2 regions of the Arthrobacter sp. zg-Y40 genome follow, and region 1 is predicted to be linked to the other one. Evidence: riboswitches for the same ligand, from Rfam matches in the RefSeq annotation. Region 1 holds a riboswitch; the other holds the start of a gene.
What was found. Region 1 has a riboswitch for cyclic di-AMP ahead of LJ754_RS11570 (M23 family metallopeptidase). Riboswitches for the same ligand answer to the same signal wherever they lie in the genome.

Region 1 (7,812 bases):
GGGCGGCGGCATAGGCCGCGTGCCGGGCCTGGGCCCAAGACGCATTGGGTTGTGCGGGCAGGATAACGGGAGCGCTTTTTTCACTCATTGCGCATCCCCTTCGTCTGCTGCGTCCCGGCATTCGGCGGCTGCCACCGCCATGGCCGAACGCATGGACGCGGCGTCGGTCGCCTGTCCGCTGCCGGCAGCCAGTCCCGCTGCGTACCCGGCAATAAAAGTGGTCAACGGCGCTGCCGGCCGCACCACGTTGTGGGCTGCGGCCGCAGCGAGGTCAAGCACGGCGGAGATATCCACGGGGGTCCCCTCGAGCTCCAGTGCCTTGAGCAGTCTCCCGCTCCACACCTCGAGTTGTTCCTGCTGGCTTGGCATTAGTGCTCCTTCGCTTCGCTGGACGGTGCTGTTAACGCGGTTCCTTCGGTGCTTACGCCCAAGATCCGCGCGTCCGCCCAAGTGTCGACATCGGCGGTACTCATGGGGGGAACATCAACACCCCTCCATTGCACCCTAGCAAGCAGAGCCTTCATGGACATGTTCGTCAGGCCGCCGGGTGCATGGCCGAGGACGGCCTGACGAAGGTCTGCGGTCCGGTACAGGCCCGCCAGCGGCTGGCTCCTGCCGTCAGCGTCAAGGGCCAGAAGGGTGGAGTCGCCGTCGGAATCATCGCTGACGGCCGCATCCAGCAGGACTCCGGCCGCGGAGGCAATTCGCGGCATATCGCAGGCCAGGACCAGCGTCCAGTCACCCGAGGCGGGCAGGGCTTCCAGCCCCGCTGCAACAGCGGCTGCCGGGCCGCCGAACACCGGTTCCTCCCGCACCAGCACGGTTTCGCGGGACGCGTCCTCAAGCAGCGGCAGCAGTGAGCCCGGTCCCACTACGGCCACACGCCGGGCCCCGGCAACCGCGTCCAAGGTGGTTTCCAGCAGGGTGCGCCCACCGGTACGCAGCAGTGCCTTGGGGCTGCCGCCGAGGCGGGAGGAACGGCCGCCGGCGAGGATTACGGCGTCGTACACCGGAACAACGGGCATCAGGCGGCAGTGTCATTCTGCAGGAAGGGGTCCCATTGCGGTGACGGACGCTCCAGTTCGCGGATCTGCCAGCGCGCTCCACGGGGCGCCTTCGGAGAAATACGCAGCTGCCAGCCAAGCTGTGCCAACGTCCTGTCGCCCTTCGTATTGTTGCAGCGCAGGCAACATGCAACCAGGTTCTCCCAGCTGTCATCGCCGCCGCGTGAACGGGGAACAACATGGTCCACCGTGGCTGCCGCCTTTCCGCAGTACGCGCATTCGTGGTTATCCCGGCGCAGCACGCCCCGACGGGTGGCAACGGTGCCCTCCCGGTACGGGACCCGGACGTACCGGTGGAGCAGGATAACCGAGGGTCTGGGGAGGATTTCAGAGGGCCCGACTACCGGCTCGCCGCTCTCCGCCACCACACTCGCTTTCCCGCTCAGGACCAGCACCAGCGCGCGGCGGAAGGTGATCACGGCCAGCGGTTCATATCCAGCATTCAGAACGAGAGTGCGCATGCACATACCTCTTCGTCGGCCGTCCATGAGCCAGTGAATACTAGACACCGGCACACTTACGGCACATCGGATTGTCTATGCAAGAGTATGACGGGAATGCAGTCTTGGCCATTTCCGGGGCCGAAACCTTGCCCTGGGCGCTGGCGCCATCTTCCGCCGTCCGGGTCCGTCCCCGGGGACGGACCCGGACGGTTAACGGCAAAAGCTCCCCCCGAAGGAGGAGCTTTTGGCCGGAGAGAAAAGCCGTTATCCGCCTACGCGGATGTAGACGCCGCCCGAGCCGAGTTCTGCCGGTGCCACAACGGTGCTGTTGCCGTTGAAGCCGCCGTGCACGGCTTGGCCACCGCCTACGTATACGGCAATGTGGGCCAGGCCCATGCCGCCGTCGGCGTAGTAGATCAAGTCACCGGGCATGGCCTCGGCTGCGCTGACCGTCCGTCCAAGGGACAGGTAGCCGGCAGGCCATCCGTGGAAGTTGATCCCCGCAGCCGCCAGGGCATTGGTCACCAGCATGGTGCAGTCCTGGTTGACGCCCAGCTGGGCGTAGGCTGCTGCAGCAATGGTGGCGGCCAGCCCTGAGGGGCTGCCCTGCGGTGCCGGGGCGGCGGCGGTGTTGACCCTTGCCGCCGGAGCTGCGTTGGATGCCGGGCGGGCAACCTGCGCAGCACCTGCGGCCGGCATTTCCTGAACCTGGAGAGCGGTCTGCGCCTCTTCCACCACAGGGGCTGCCGGAGCCGGCGCGGGAGTGGTGCCCGCAATGCCTTCGAACTCAAAGTGAAGCACAGCTTCTGCAGACACTTTGTCGAGCTTTGCTGCCGTGAGATCCAGGGTGCTCGTCTGGACATCCCGCAGGGGCTCCGTGCCGGAAGCATTGGCGGCCACACCGGTGGTGAGGACCAAGCCTGAGGCAGCTGCGATAACGGCAGCCTGGCGGCCAACCGTTCCTGCGTTTGCACTGACCGCACCTGCAAGGGCGTTCAGCGTGCTGGTGCGTTCAACCGGCGCCCGGTGGCGGGCGCGCTCAATTGTCGAGGTCATGATTGTTCTCGAAGACCAGGGCTTAGGAGACGCGGACGAAGCTGTAGCCGTGCAGGTCGGAGAGGCTGTGCAGACCGGTGTTCATACCGTTCAGACCGCCGCTGATGACCTGTCCGTTGCCAACGTAGATGGCGACGTGGGTAGCACTGATGACCAGGTCACCGGGAGCGGGGCTGCCAACAACGGTGCCGTACTGGAAGAACTGGCCGGGAGCCAGGTCGCCGACGGACTTGCCGACGGAGCGCAGGGCCTTCTCGACCATGGCGGTGCAATCCTGCGCCACGCCGATCTGGCTGTAAGCCGAGGCCACGAGGCCGGCGGCCACATTGCCCGGAGCTACGGCGTCAGCGGCCGGTGCTGCGGGAGTGGAGGATGCGGTCTGTACTGCGCCGTTTGCAACAGGTGCGGCAACACGGGAAGCAGCGGCACGCTGGGTTGCTGCTGCCTGCTGGGTTGCTGCTGCCTGCTGGGCCTGGGCCTCAGCAGCTGCTGCGGCTGCGGCTTCTTCAGCTGCTACCTGTGCGCGGTATTCTTCGCCGGAGATGGAGCTGGGTGCTTCCATGACCGCAAGCTTTACGTCCGCGTCCGCATTAGCCTTGACTGTCCCGGCTACAACATTCAGCGGGGTGGATTCGAGTGCCTGGCGGTCCATGCTGACGGACGCTGCCTGTGCAGGGAGTCCTGCAGCCAGCACGAGGCCGGATGCTGCCACAACGACGGCGGCCTGACGGCCTACCATGCCTGCGTTGCTGCTGACTGCCTTGGAAAGTGCAGTAATCGGGTTGGTCTGAACGGTGGCTGCGCGACGGCGGCCATGAGCGTGTGATGACACAGGTTTGCCTCTCCCAATTGCCTACGAGGTGAGCTGTCGGATTCGGATGGGAGTCACCCGGTTGCCAGGCCTAAAGCCATTTGCAACTTAACCCCAAGGGCTTCTTGCGAAACCCGAAATTGGTTCCCCCGCCTCTGCCATGCGATTCTGCGAACGGACTTCAAACAGTGGCAGAGCTAGGCGATCTGTTCGAAGGTGCCCGATCTTTGGCCAATCGGGCACGAGGACGAGCGTACAGCAACATTTGCGCTATGTCACGTTCCGGTCACGAAATGATATTCGTGCGGTTACAACCAGTTCAGCGGGTCCACTACTTCACCGTTAACCATGACCTCGAAATGCAGGTGGCAACCCGTGGAAGAGCCCGTTGTTCCGCTTGCTCCCACCAGGTTTCCACGCTTGATTTCGCTGCCTACCGACACGGAAATGGCGGATAGGTGGTTATAGGTGGTTTCGACCCCGTTGCCGTGGTCAATGACAACGCGGTTGCCGCCGCCGTAGGGGTGCCAGCCGGCGAAGACCACTTTTCCGGAAGCAGCTGCGTTTACTGCGGTGCCGCAGGTGGCGGCGAAATCCTGGCCGTTATGCATTTCCCCGGTTTCGCCCGTAATGGGGCTGACGCGGTGGCCGAATCCCGATGTCTCCACCAGCGCGGAATCCAGCGGGGTGGACAGCGTGCCCTTAGCGGCCGCGGGGACCGTGTGGGACCCTGCTGCCACGCCGACGGAAGCCAGCTTGGCGTCCGGGTCATAGCTGCTGCTCAACCCGGCGCGGGCAAATCCGATGTTCGCGTTGGCATCCGCGGAAACCGGTGTGTCGGCCGAAACCGGCTGCGGCTGGACGGGATCGTCAGCGGCCGCGGAGGTGGGCAGCGCTGCGGTGAGGATCAGGCCTGATGTGGCGGCGGTGATGGCCACCTTTTGGGCGGCGCCACCCATGGACAGGGTTTTTGTTTCAACCCGCCTGCGCCCGGAGGGCGGGGAGCTGCGCCGGCGGGCGGGCGCAACAGGGGCAGCCGCACGGCGGCGCCCCGAAGCAGCATGCTTCGACAAGTGTTTCCCTCTCTTGGAACGCCTGCGAAGTTAGCTGTCGGATTCGAGTAGAGAAACTCGGCCCTCGGCTCACCGCCGGCACTGCGTGCTTCTATGCACGTTTTGCCGCCGGCCTCCGGAAGGCTTCACCCCAAGGCAGTTCTTCTGCCGGAAATTGGGTCCTCCGCCCCTGCCTGACGAGTTTGGTGCTCCGGTCCGTTGGCAGGGCTCGGCGGACAGACCGGATAACGATGGTGTTTCAACGTCGGAATTCACTATAGGGTAAATGTCCCAAAAGTAACCATTCCGTTACCCGGCGTGTGCCACAAAAACGTGTGCGGCCACTTCTGCCGGCAATTCAAGCGCTCCTTCGATGCCGGGGACACGCACGGAAATGTAGCCGCCTACGACTTCGGCGGTGATTTCCGCACCGGGGCGCAGCCCGGCTTCATCCAGCTGGGACAGCAGCTCCGGCTCCACCTGGATGGGTTCGGCCAGCCGCAGGAGGGTCAACTTGGACCCTGTCTCTACGGCAGCCACGGCAGAGACCAGGTCATGCACGCCCTGGTGGAAGACCGGTGCCGGCTCTCCGCCGATGCCCTCGAGGCCTGGAATCGGATTGCCGTAAGGGGATTCCGTGGGATGTCCCAGCAGCTCATACAGCCGGCGCTCCACGCGCTCACTCATCACGTGTTCCCACCGGCAGGCCTCGTCGTGGACGTAGGCCCAGTCCAGGCCGATAACGTCCGAGAGCAGCCGCTCCGCGAGCCGGTGCTTGCGCATCACCTCGGTAGCGCGCCGGCGGCCCAGTTCCGTCAGTTCGAGCCGGCGGGTTCCCGCCACCACCACGAGGCCGTCACGCTCCATCCGGCCAACGGTCTGGGACACGGTGGGGCCTGAGTGCCTCAGCCGCTCGGCAATACGCGCCCGCAGCGCCACAATGTTCTCTTCTTCCAGCTCCAGGATGGTCCTGAGATACATCTCAGTTGTGTCAATGAGATCCGTCATGACGGGCCGCTCCTAGTAGAAGGCAAGAGGACAGCGGCAAAACGCGCTGCCCGGGTCTACGCCAACACGTTAGCCTACCGGCCGGACCGCCCGAAAATTGCGGGCTTCCCGCCACACATCCCTGTGGCGGCGGTCATAAACCGTCCGAAAGAAAGCGGTGCGGCAGAATGGAAATGCAGACGCGCTTTCCGTTCGACACGCTTGGAGCGACACAATGGGCGACACCGCCGCACTGAAGATTCCCGCTGAACTCCTCCCGCAGGACGGCCGCTTTGGTGCCGGGCCGTCCAAAGTACGTCCGGAACAGATGGCGGCGCTGGAACGTGCCGGCACCGGGCTTCTGGGCACCTCCCACCGCCAGGCACCCGTGCGGAACCTCGTGGGCAGCATCCGCGAGGGACTGGCCGAGCTGTTCTCCGCTCCGGAGGGCTACGAGGTAGTTCTGGGCGTGGGCGGCTCCACTGCTTTCTGGGACGTCGCCGCTTTCGGATTGGTTCAGGAGAAGGCCCAGCACCTGTCCTTCGGTGAATTCGGCTCCAAGTTTGCGGCGGCTACCAATAAAGCACCGTTCCTCTCGGCGTCGAGCATCATCACGGCTGAACCGGGCACCCGTCCGGAACCGGCGGCTGAAGCGGGGGTGGATGTCTATGCTTGGCCGCAGAACGAAACGTCCACCGGCGTTGCCGCTCCGGTGCGCCGGGTGGAAGGTTCCGACGACGGCGCCCTGGTGCTGATCGACGCGACCTCGGCTGCCGGCGGCCTGGACGTGGACCTGGCGCAGTCCGATGTGTACTACTTCGCCCCGCAGAAGAACTTCGCGTCAGACGGCGGCTTGTGGCTGGGCATGTTCTCCCCCGCTGCGCTGGAACGCGCCGCGCGGATCAATGCCGGCGACCGCTGGATCCCGGATTTCCTCAACCTGCAGACCGCCGTGGACAACTCGCGGCTGAACCAGACCTACAACACGCCGTCGTTGTCCACGCTGGTGACCCTCAACGCCCAGATTGACTGGCTGAACGGCAACGGCGGGCTGGCGTTCGCCGCCGGCCGCACCGCGGAATCTGCCGGACGGATCTATTCGTGGGCCGAACAGTCCGCCGTTGCCACCCCGTTCGTGGCCCGCCCGGAGGACCGTTCCAACGTTATTGCCACCATCGATTTCGCAGCGGACATCGACGCCGCCGCCATTGCCAAGACGCTGCGGGCCAACGGCGTCGTGGACGTGGAGCCTTACCGCAAGCTCGGCCGAAACCAGCTGCGCATTGCCACCTTTGTCGCCATTGAGCCCGACGACGTCAGCGCCCTCCTGGCGTGCATCGACTACGTGATCGCGAACTCCTGAGCCTGATTACTGCCAACATGGGCATGCACTGCCCGGAGGGCCCGAACGCTACGCGCTGTCCGGGTCCTGCGCTTTTTCCGGCGTATCTGTGGTCATGCTGAGCCGCCGGGGCAGGTTCCGGTCATAGTGGAACCGCATCCCGTAGGTCCGCCAGGCCCATACGAAACCGATGGCGGCTGCCAGCAGCCCCGAGGCTGCGGCCACACCGAGGCTCCAGCGGGGGCCGAACGAGTCCGAAACCCAGCCCACCACCGGCGCGCCCAGCGGTGTTCCGCCCATAAAGATGGCGAAATACAGCGCCATCACCCGCCCGCGCATGACCTGGGCGGTGGTGGTTTGAACATACGCATTGGCGCTCGTCATCAGGGTCAGTGCGGACAGGCCCACCGGGATCAGGCATAGACCGAACAAAATCAGGGTGGGCGCAGCTGCGGACAGGATGCAGGACAAGCCAAAGGCCCCTGCGGCTCCGAAGACAAAGCGCAGGCGCGGCCTGTCCCGCCGCGCGGAAAGCAAGGCGCCCGCGACGGAACCGATCGCCATCACCGAATTGAGGAGGCCGAACGTGCCCGCGTCCCGGCCGAACTCGGTACGTGCCATGGCAGCTATGTAAATGGCGAAATTCATGCCAAAGGTGCCCACGATGAAGATTGCCAGCATCACCATGATGAGGTCGGGCCGGTGCCTCACATAGGCCAGTCCTGCCCGGATGCGGCCCTTCCCCGGGGGCGCCTTGGGGAGCACGCGCAGTTCGCCGGCACGCATATTCAGCAGTGCGAGCACCATGGCGCCGAACGTCACGGCGTTCAGTACAAACACCAGCCCCGGCCCGACGGCGACGGTCAGGAGTCCGGCGACGGCGGGGCCGATCATCCGCGCCCCGTTAAAGGAGGCACTGTTCAGCGCCACGGCGTTGGGCAGATCCCGCTCGGAAACCACCTCGGAGACGAACGCCTGGCGCGCCGGTCCGTCCACCGCCGACACCACGCCCAGGGCCAGCGCAAATGCGTACACGTGCCACAGCTGCGCCTGGCCG
Region 2 (7,812 bases), on a different contig from region 1:
GACGGGTATGACGGCGGAGCCTCCAGCGGCTCCAACCTGGGCCCCCTCAACGAGGACCTTGCCGCGGCCGTCGCCGAACGCCGGCAGGCCGTGGCGGACACCGAAGGGGTTGCCCCGGAAGAGGTGCCCGCGGACGCCGTTACGGCCTCCGGTTCCGGCCTGGACCCCCACATCAGCCCTGAATACGCTCAGCTGCAGGTACCGCGGGTTGCCGCTGCACGCGGGCTCAGCGAAACGGAGGTACAGGAACTGGTAACCGAGGCTACCGAAGGGACGGATCTCCTGGGACGGGAGGGCGTGAACGTGTTGCTTTTGAACATTTCACTGGCGGAGCTGGACACTTAGTCCATGACGCGGGGACAACTAAGGGTATTTCTGGGGGCGGCGCCCGGCGTGGGGAAAACCTACGCCATGCTCGAAGAAGGGCACCGCCTCCACGGGGAGGGCCTCGACGTCGTTGTGGGCCTGGTGGAAACCCACGGCCGGGCCGGCACCGCAGCTTTGACCGCGGGGTTGGAAACCCTGCCTCGGATCAACGTGCCGCACCGCGGACTGGACCTGGCGGAGATGGACCTGGATGGCCTGCTGGCCAGGCGTCCCGGCTACGCGCTGGTGGACGAACTGGCGCACACCAACGCCCCCGGGCTGAGGCACCAGAAACGCTGGCAGGACGTTCAGTCGCTGCTCGACGCCGGCATCAACGTCCTGTCCACGGTGAACATCCAGCACATCGATTCACTCAACGACGTCATTGAGCAGATCACCGGCACCCTGCAGGCCGAAACGGTGCCAGATGCCGTGCTGCGCGAGGCGGACCAGGTGGAGCTGGTGGATCTCGCCCCGCAGTCCCTGCGGGGCCGGCTTTCCGAAGGATGCATTTATCCGGCCGAACGGGTGGACGCTGCCCTCTCCAACTATTTCCGGCTGGGGAACCTGACGGCACTGCGCGAGCTGGCCCTGCTGTGGCTGGCGGACGAAGTGGATTCGGCGTTGAACCGGTACCGGGCCGAGCACGGCATCAACCGTAAATGGGAGGCGCGGGAGCGGGTGGTGGTGGCCCTGACCGGCGGCCCCGAAGGGCACACCCTGCTGCGCCGCGGTGCACGGATTGCCGCCCGTTCCGCGGGCGGCAAGCTGCTTGCCGTGCACGTTTCCGGGAACGACGGGTTGAGCGGCCCGCAGCCCGGCGAGCTCGCGGCCCAGCGGGCGCTGGTGGAAAAGCTGGGCGGCAGTTTCCACCAGGTGGTGGGCAATGACATTCCGCAGGCCCTGGTGGACTTTGCCCGCGGGGTCAACGCCACGCAGCTGGTGATCGGCGTCAGCCGCCGGCCGCGGATTGCCGCCCTGCTGTCCGGTCCGGGGATCGGGGCGACGGTCATCCGCGAGTCGGGCGACATTGATGTGCACATGGTCTCCCATTCGGCCGCTGCCAGGACCCTGGTATTGCCGCACCTGGGCAGCGCCCTCTCGATGCGCCGGCGCCTGCTGGGCTTCGCCTTCGCGCTGGTGGGCGGTCCGCTGCTCACCGCCGCCCTGGTGGCCGCCCAAAGCGCGGAAACCATTACCGGCGACGTCCTGAGCTACCAGCTGCTGGTGATCCTTGTGGCCCTGGTCGGCGGTATCTGGCCCGCATTGTTCGCCGCGCTGCTCTCGGGCCTCACCCTGGACTTCTTCTTCATCTCACCGCTCTACACCGTGACGGTGGCCACGCCGTCGCACATGCTGGCGCTGGGACTCTATGTGGTCAATGCGATGCTGGTCAGCTACGTGGTGGACGCTGCGGCGCGGCGCGCGCGCACCGCCCGGCGCTCCGCCTCGGAATCAGAGCTGCTCGCATCCGTGGCAGGCAGCGTGCTGCGCGGCGAGGATGCCCTGGCAGCATTGGTGGGACGCACCCGGGAGGCGTTCAATGTCAGCGCGGCCCGGCTGCGGGTGGACGGAGCGGATCTGTACTCCGACGGCGACTGGCCGGACAAGGCCGAACCCGAAGACCCTGCGTTCACCCGCCTGCCGGTAGGGGAGAACGGCTTCCTGGACCTCTGGGGCCGCGAACTGGCTGCCTCAGACCGCCGGCTGCTGGCGGTCATCACCGCGCAGCTGGAGGCAGCACTGGAGCACCGGGAACTGACCGAAACCGCGCGCGGCCTCGGCTCGCTGGCCGAAGCCGACAAGGTTCGCACGGCCCTGCTGGCCGCCGTCGGGCATGACCTGCGCCGGCCGCTGACCGCCGCCACTGCCGCCGTCACGGGCCTGCGCGCTACGGACGTCACCTGGTCCGAACAGGACCGGAACGAACTGCTGGCCACGGCGGAAGAGTCCCTTGCCTCGCTGTCCGGCCTGGTCACGAGCCTGCTGGACGTCAGCCGGCTCCAGGCCGGGGTGGTGGGCGTGAGCCTGGCACCGGTGGACGTGGCCGACGCGGTGCTGCCGGCACTGGAGGAGCTGGAACTGGGCCCCGCCGAAGTCGAGCTGGAAATTCCCTCCGTCCAGCGCACCGTCACAGCTGACCCGGTGCTGCTGCAGCGGGTGCTGGTGAACCTGCTGGCAAATGCAATGCGTTTCAGTCCGGAGGGCAGCAAGACGGTGCTGTCCGTCAGCGAGTTTGCCGGCCGGGTGGAAATCCGCGTCATAGACTCGGGTCCCGGTGTTCCCGAACAGCGGAAGGGGGAAATATTTGTTCCCTTCCAGCGGCTGGGGGACACGGATAACTCCACCGGACTGGGGCTTGGCCTGGCACTGGCAAAAGGATTTACGGAAGGAATGGGCGGAACACTGGAAACCGAAGACACCCCCGGCGGCGGGCTGACCATGGTCCTCTCGCTGCCGGCTGCAGCACGGGTTTCCATCCCGGGACGGTCCAATCGGGCGGTGGCGGGATGAAGATTCTGATAGCGGACGACGACGTCCAGATCCTGCGCGCCCTGCGCATCACCCTGGGCGCGTACGGGTACGAGGTAGTGACGGCTGAAAGCGGCAGCGCTGCCATCCGGAAGGCGGTGGACACGCATCCGGACCTGCTGGTCCTGGACCTGGGAATGCCCGGGCTCAGCGGGATGGACGTTATTGAAGCGGTCCGCGGGTGGAGTGCGGTGCCCATCCTGGTGGTGTCAGGCCGGGTGGACCCGGCAGACAAAGTCCGCGCCCTGGACCTGGGGGCTGACGACTATGTGACCAAGCCGTTTTCCACCGAGGAGCTGCTGGCCCGGATCCGTGCCCTTTCCCGCCGGGTGCCGGCCGCCGCCGGTCCCAGCGAGATCACGTTCGGCGCGGTCCGCGTGGACCTGGCCGCCCGGCGGATCGCCCGCCTCAAGGACGGCGCCGACGTCCGGCTGACGCCTACCGAGTGGCGCTTCCTCTCCGAACTGCTGGCCCATCCCGGGATGCTGGTGACCCAGCAGACCCTGCTGCACAACGTGTGGGGTCCCGGAACAACGGACTCCGGCTACCTGCGCCTGTACATCGGCCAGCTGCGGCGGAAGCTGGAGGCCGATCCGGCCAGTCCCGCCCACCTGCTGACCGAACACGGCATGGGATACCGGTTTGTGCCCTGACGGCCCGCTCCGGTCCGCGGGATTCCACAAGGGCCGGGGCAGATAACGTCAAGGACACTTAACAACAGAGCGTCCGTTCCCGGGAAGGGAACGGACGCTTTGTTTGGTCAGCGGACTAACGCCTGCCGGCCGTGCGATAGGGCGGTGGAGCCTTATGCGCGGTAGAACACGGGGCCGGAGCCGACGTTGACGGACTGGACTACGGTCTGGTTGCCGTTCCAGCCGCTGTGGATGGCTTCGCCGTTGCCTACGTAGATGGCAATGTGGGCCAGGCCCATGCCGCCGTCGGCGTAGTAGACCATGTCGCCGGGCTCCGGGGTGGAGACCTGGGTGCCGTATGCCGCCAGCTGGGCGGGAGCAAGGTCGCCTACGGAGTGGCCGGCGGCGCGGAGCGCAACCTCAACCAGCACGGTGCAGTCCTGGGCTGCGCCCAGCTGCGAGTAGGCCGAGGCCAGCATGATGGCGTTGGTGCCGCCCACCGGTGCAGCGGCCGGAGACGGAGTCACGGAGGTGGCCTGCGTGCTGATCACGCCGGTGTTGGCGGCAGCGGCCTGGACCGGAGCGGCGTAAGCCTCGGTGGAGTAGGACGCGGCAGCGTAGCTGAGCTCGGGGGCAGCAGCAGCGCCGTCACCGGACAAGGTCACAACGTCACCGGGGTAGATGACGGAGGCCATGGACAGGCCGTTGAGGGAGAGGATGTTCTCCAGGCTCGTACCGTAGGTGCTGGCGATGGCACCGAGGGTGTCACCGGCAACTACGGTGTGGGTGGAAGCGGCCGCCGGAGCGGCCACGGGAGCAGCCTCAACTACGGGGGCGGCAACCGGAGCAGCCGGAGCTGCCGGAGCAACCGGTGCGGCCGGTGCCGTGGTCTGGGTGGGTGTGTAGTTGTCGTTGGCCACAACGCCGGCGGAGGCCGGTGCGGCCATACCGAGCATCAGGCCCGAACCTGCGGCGACAACGGCTGCGGTGCTGCCGATGGTCCGTCCGCGGGTAGCGGTGGCCAGTGAGATGGTGGACCAAACGCCGGTGGTCTCGGCGCGGTGGCGTCCCTGGGACTTGTTGAAAGACATGTAGATAACCTCTCCCGATACCTGCGAGGTGAGCTGTCGGATGCGGATGGGAGTCACCCGGCCGACCGGACTGAATCCGGTTTGGCTTAACCCCAAGGATTCAAGGAACCCGTAATTGGTTCCCCCGCCTCTGCCGTGGTGGTGCGTTCTGTGGACCCCGGACCAGCGGCAGAGCTAGGTAACAAGCCCGGGGGAGCCGCATCAGAAAGCGGCATGCGTTCAACCATACGAGACGGTTACGGTTGGATAACCATTTAGTGATCAGCTTCTCTGGAGGGTGTGAGTGGCGCCGCTGTGTGCTAGGCGCAGGAAATTACTTTGCTCCTGTTTAGTCACTCTGGCACCGGAAATTCCGGGCCGTTCAGTCTCGGTCCGGCTGCTGCGGGGCCGCATCCGGGTGGCGGTGGGCCCGGGAAGTGATACATGTGTGGTTCCTGATGCCCCTGATGGCTTTTCCACTACCCCGCAGTCCTGTGGCCTTCGTCGCTTTTTCCTTCCGCAGCAGCCCGGGCGCCCGTGTCCGCGCGTAAGATCGTTAGGTCGCCTTCCAATCGGTGGCGGCGCGTATCGGAGAAAACAGGAGAACGCAGTGGCTGGCAGCGGTCAGAAATTATGGACCAAGGGATTTGTGCTGGCGATCATCACCAATCTGTTCCTCTCAATGGTGTTCTACCTGCTGATGACCAGCATGGCCCTGTATGCCGTTGAGGAATTCGCGGCCTCGGACAGCGCCGGCGGCTTCGCATCCGGTTCCTTTGTTATCGGCGCCCTGCTGGCCCGGGTTTTCGCGGGCAAGTTCCTCGACTTTGTCGGACGGCGCCGGCTGCTGATTGTCAGCCTGGCCGTCTTCGTTGTGGCCGCACTCCTGTACATCCCGGCGGACAGCCTGGCCCTGCTGCTTACCGTGCGGATCATCCACGGTGCAGCGTTCGGCGCGGCCAGCACGAGCCTTTCAGCGTCCGTGATGGGGCTAATCCCGATCAACCGGCGCGGGGAAGGCACCGGCTACTTCGGCATTTCGACCACACTGGCCACCGCCGTCGGGCCGTTCCTCGCCGTCATGCTGGTGGATTCGGTGAGTTACCGCGCCCTCTTCCTGGTCACCACCGCCTGCGCCGCGGTCGCACTTGTCCTGTCCCTGGTGCTGCGCCTGCCCGAGCGCACGCCCACGCTGGAGGAACAGAAGAACAAGTGGCGGATGCACCTGACGGACATCATTGATCCCGGAGCCTTGTCCATTGCCTCCGTAATGTTCATAGCCGGCGCCGCCTACGCGGGAGTCCTGTCCTTCCTGAACTCCTACGCCCAGTCCGAGGGCCTGGTCCTCGGTGCCAGCCTCTTCTTTGTGGTCTATGCCGCGGTGGTGCTGGTGTCCCGGCTCTTTGTGGGACGCATCCAGGACCGCCACGGCGACAATGCCGTGATTTACCCGACTCTGGTGTCCTTCGCCGCCGGCCTGGCCCTGCTGGCCTACGCACCCAACAACGCCGTGCTGGCAGTGGCCGGGATCTTCCTGGGCTTCGGATTCGGCGCCCTGATGCCGTGCGCCCAGGCGATCGCCGTCAGCATGGCACCGGCGCACCGGATCGGTCTGGCCACCTCCACGTTCTTCATCCTCATGGACGCAGGCATTGGCGTGGGGCCGCTGCTGCTGGGCATGCTCCTGCCGGTTACCGGGTACCACGGAATGTACTGGGTGCTGGCCGCCGTCGTGCTGGCATCCACCGTGCTGTACCACTTTGTGCACGGCCGCAAGAATGTCCGCCCCGGCACACCGGTGGATCCCAAGCTGGGCGTTCCTGCCGCCTGACACGGTAACCTCGTGGATCACAGGTCCTTAGAGGGGAAGCAGGCCCATGGCACGTGAGGAAACCACCCTGACCGTTCCCGGTCCGGAAGGGGAGCGGCAGGTCCGCATCTCCAGTCCGGGGCGGGTGCTCTGGCCCAAGCCGGGTATCACCAAACTCGACCTGGCCCGTTACGTAGCCGAGGTGGGCGAGGCCTTCATCCGCGCCAACGGCGACCGGCCGGTGTCGCTGGAACGCTTTCCGGAAGGCATCGGCGGCGAAGTCTTCTTCTCCAAGAACCCGCCGCGCGGCATGCCGGACTGGATGCGAGGGGTCACCGTGAAGTACCCCAGCGCCCGGTCCCATCCGCAGGTGGTGCTGGACGAGCCGGCCGCCGCCGTCTGGGCCGTGCAGATGAACACCGTGGTGTTCCATCCGTGGCCGTCCCGGGCGGAAGACACGGACAACCCGGACCAGCTGCGCATAGACCTGGACCCGCAGCCGGGAACCGATTTCAACGACACCGTCCGCCCGGCCCAAGAGCTGCGCACCATCCTGGCCGAGGCCGGCCTGGAGGCATTCATCAAGACCTCGGGCAACCGCGGCATCCACCTCTTCGCCCCGATCCGGCCCGAGCATGAGTTCCTGGAGGTGCGGCACGCGGTGATCGCCGCGGCCCGGGAGGTGGAGCGCCGGATGCCGGAGCAGGTGACGACGGCGTGGTGGAAGGAGGAGCGCGGAGAGCGCGTTTTCGTGGACTTCAACCAGGCCAACCGGGACCGCACCATGGCAGGTGCCTACAGTCCGCGGGCCTTGCCGGATGCACCGGTTTCCTGCCCGATTACCTGGGACGAACTGGAGCACGTGCATCCGGCGGACTTCACCATCGCCACCATTCCGGAACGGCTGCGCACGGTACGGGACCCGTGGGCGGACATGTACCGGAACCCTGGATCCATCGACGTCCTGCTCCAATGGTGGGAACGGGATGTGTCCAACGGGCTGGGCGAGCTGCCGTTCCCGCCGGACTATCCCAAAATGCCCGGTGAGCCGCCCCGGGTGCAGCCCAGCCGGGCACGCCGGAAGGATTAGCTGCAGTACGGGGACTAAAACCGGCAGACGGTCCTGATACCGCTAGGCCTTCTGCACCGTAATGGACCATTCTGCCGGCCCGGTCTTGGCGAAGTCCGTAACCGGGTAGCCGCTTTCCGCCGCCCAGCGGGGGATGGCATCCGTAGCCTGCGTGCAGTCGAAGTTGATCACGAGTTCGTCTCCGGTGTTCAGCGTCTTCATAGCCTCTTTTGCTTCCACGAGCGGGAAGGGGCAGACGGATCCGTTGGTTTCCAGGGTGACCTGAGCCATTGTGGTGTTCCTTTTCTTCTTGCGGGGGTGGGGTTAGACGCC

Region 2: linked by a shared signal. The riboswitch ahead of LJ754_RS09545 (LysM peptidoglycan-binding domain-containing protein) and the one ahead of LJ754_RS11570 (M23 family metallopeptidase) in region 1 are both predicted to bind cyclic di-AMP.

What each region holds. Positions count from the first base shown of each region.
Region 1 is NZ_JAJFZS010000011.1:14,241-22,052, reverse strand. Features, by position in the region: gene LJ754_RS11600 (molybdopterin molybdotransferase MoeA) at 1-88, opposite strand, end outside; gene LJ754_RS11595 (DUF6457 domain-containing protein) at 85-369, opposite strand; gene mobA (molybdenum cofactor guanylyltransferase) at 369-1,025, opposite strand; gene LJ754_RS11585 (HNH endonuclease) at 1,025-1,525, opposite strand; gene LJ754_RS11580 (NlpC/P60 family protein) at 1,772-2,563, opposite strand; gene LJ754_RS16845 (NlpC/P60 family protein) at 2,586-3,395, opposite strand; cyclic di-AMP (ydaO/yuaA leader) riboswitch at 3,399-3,557, opposite strand; gene LJ754_RS11570 (M23 family metallopeptidase) at 3,683-4,447, opposite strand; cyclic di-AMP (ydaO/yuaA leader) riboswitch at 4,451-4,645, opposite strand; gene LJ754_RS11565 (metal-dependent transcriptional regulator) at 4,736-5,434, opposite strand; gene serC (phosphoserine transaminase) at 5,649-6,776, shown strand; gene LJ754_RS11555 (MFS transporter) at 6,825-7,812, opposite strand, start outside.
Region 2 is NZ_JAJFZS010000008.1:461,185-468,996, reverse strand. Features, by position in the region: gene kdpC (potassium-transporting ATPase subunit KdpC) at 1-345, shown strand, start outside; gene LJ754_RS09555 (ATP-binding protein) at 349-2,880, shown strand; gene LJ754_RS09550 (response regulator) at 2,877-3,551, shown strand; gene LJ754_RS09545 (LysM peptidoglycan-binding domain-containing protein) at 3,704-4,621, opposite strand; cyclic di-AMP (ydaO/yuaA leader) riboswitch at 4,626-4,775, opposite strand; gene LJ754_RS09540 (MFS transporter) at 5,211-6,431, shown strand; gene ligD (non-homologous end-joining DNA ligase) at 6,478-7,500, shown strand; gene LJ754_RS09530 (sulfurtransferase TusA family protein) at 7,543-7,770, opposite strand; gene LJ754_RS09525 (YeeE/YedE family protein) at 7,804-7,812, opposite strand, start outside.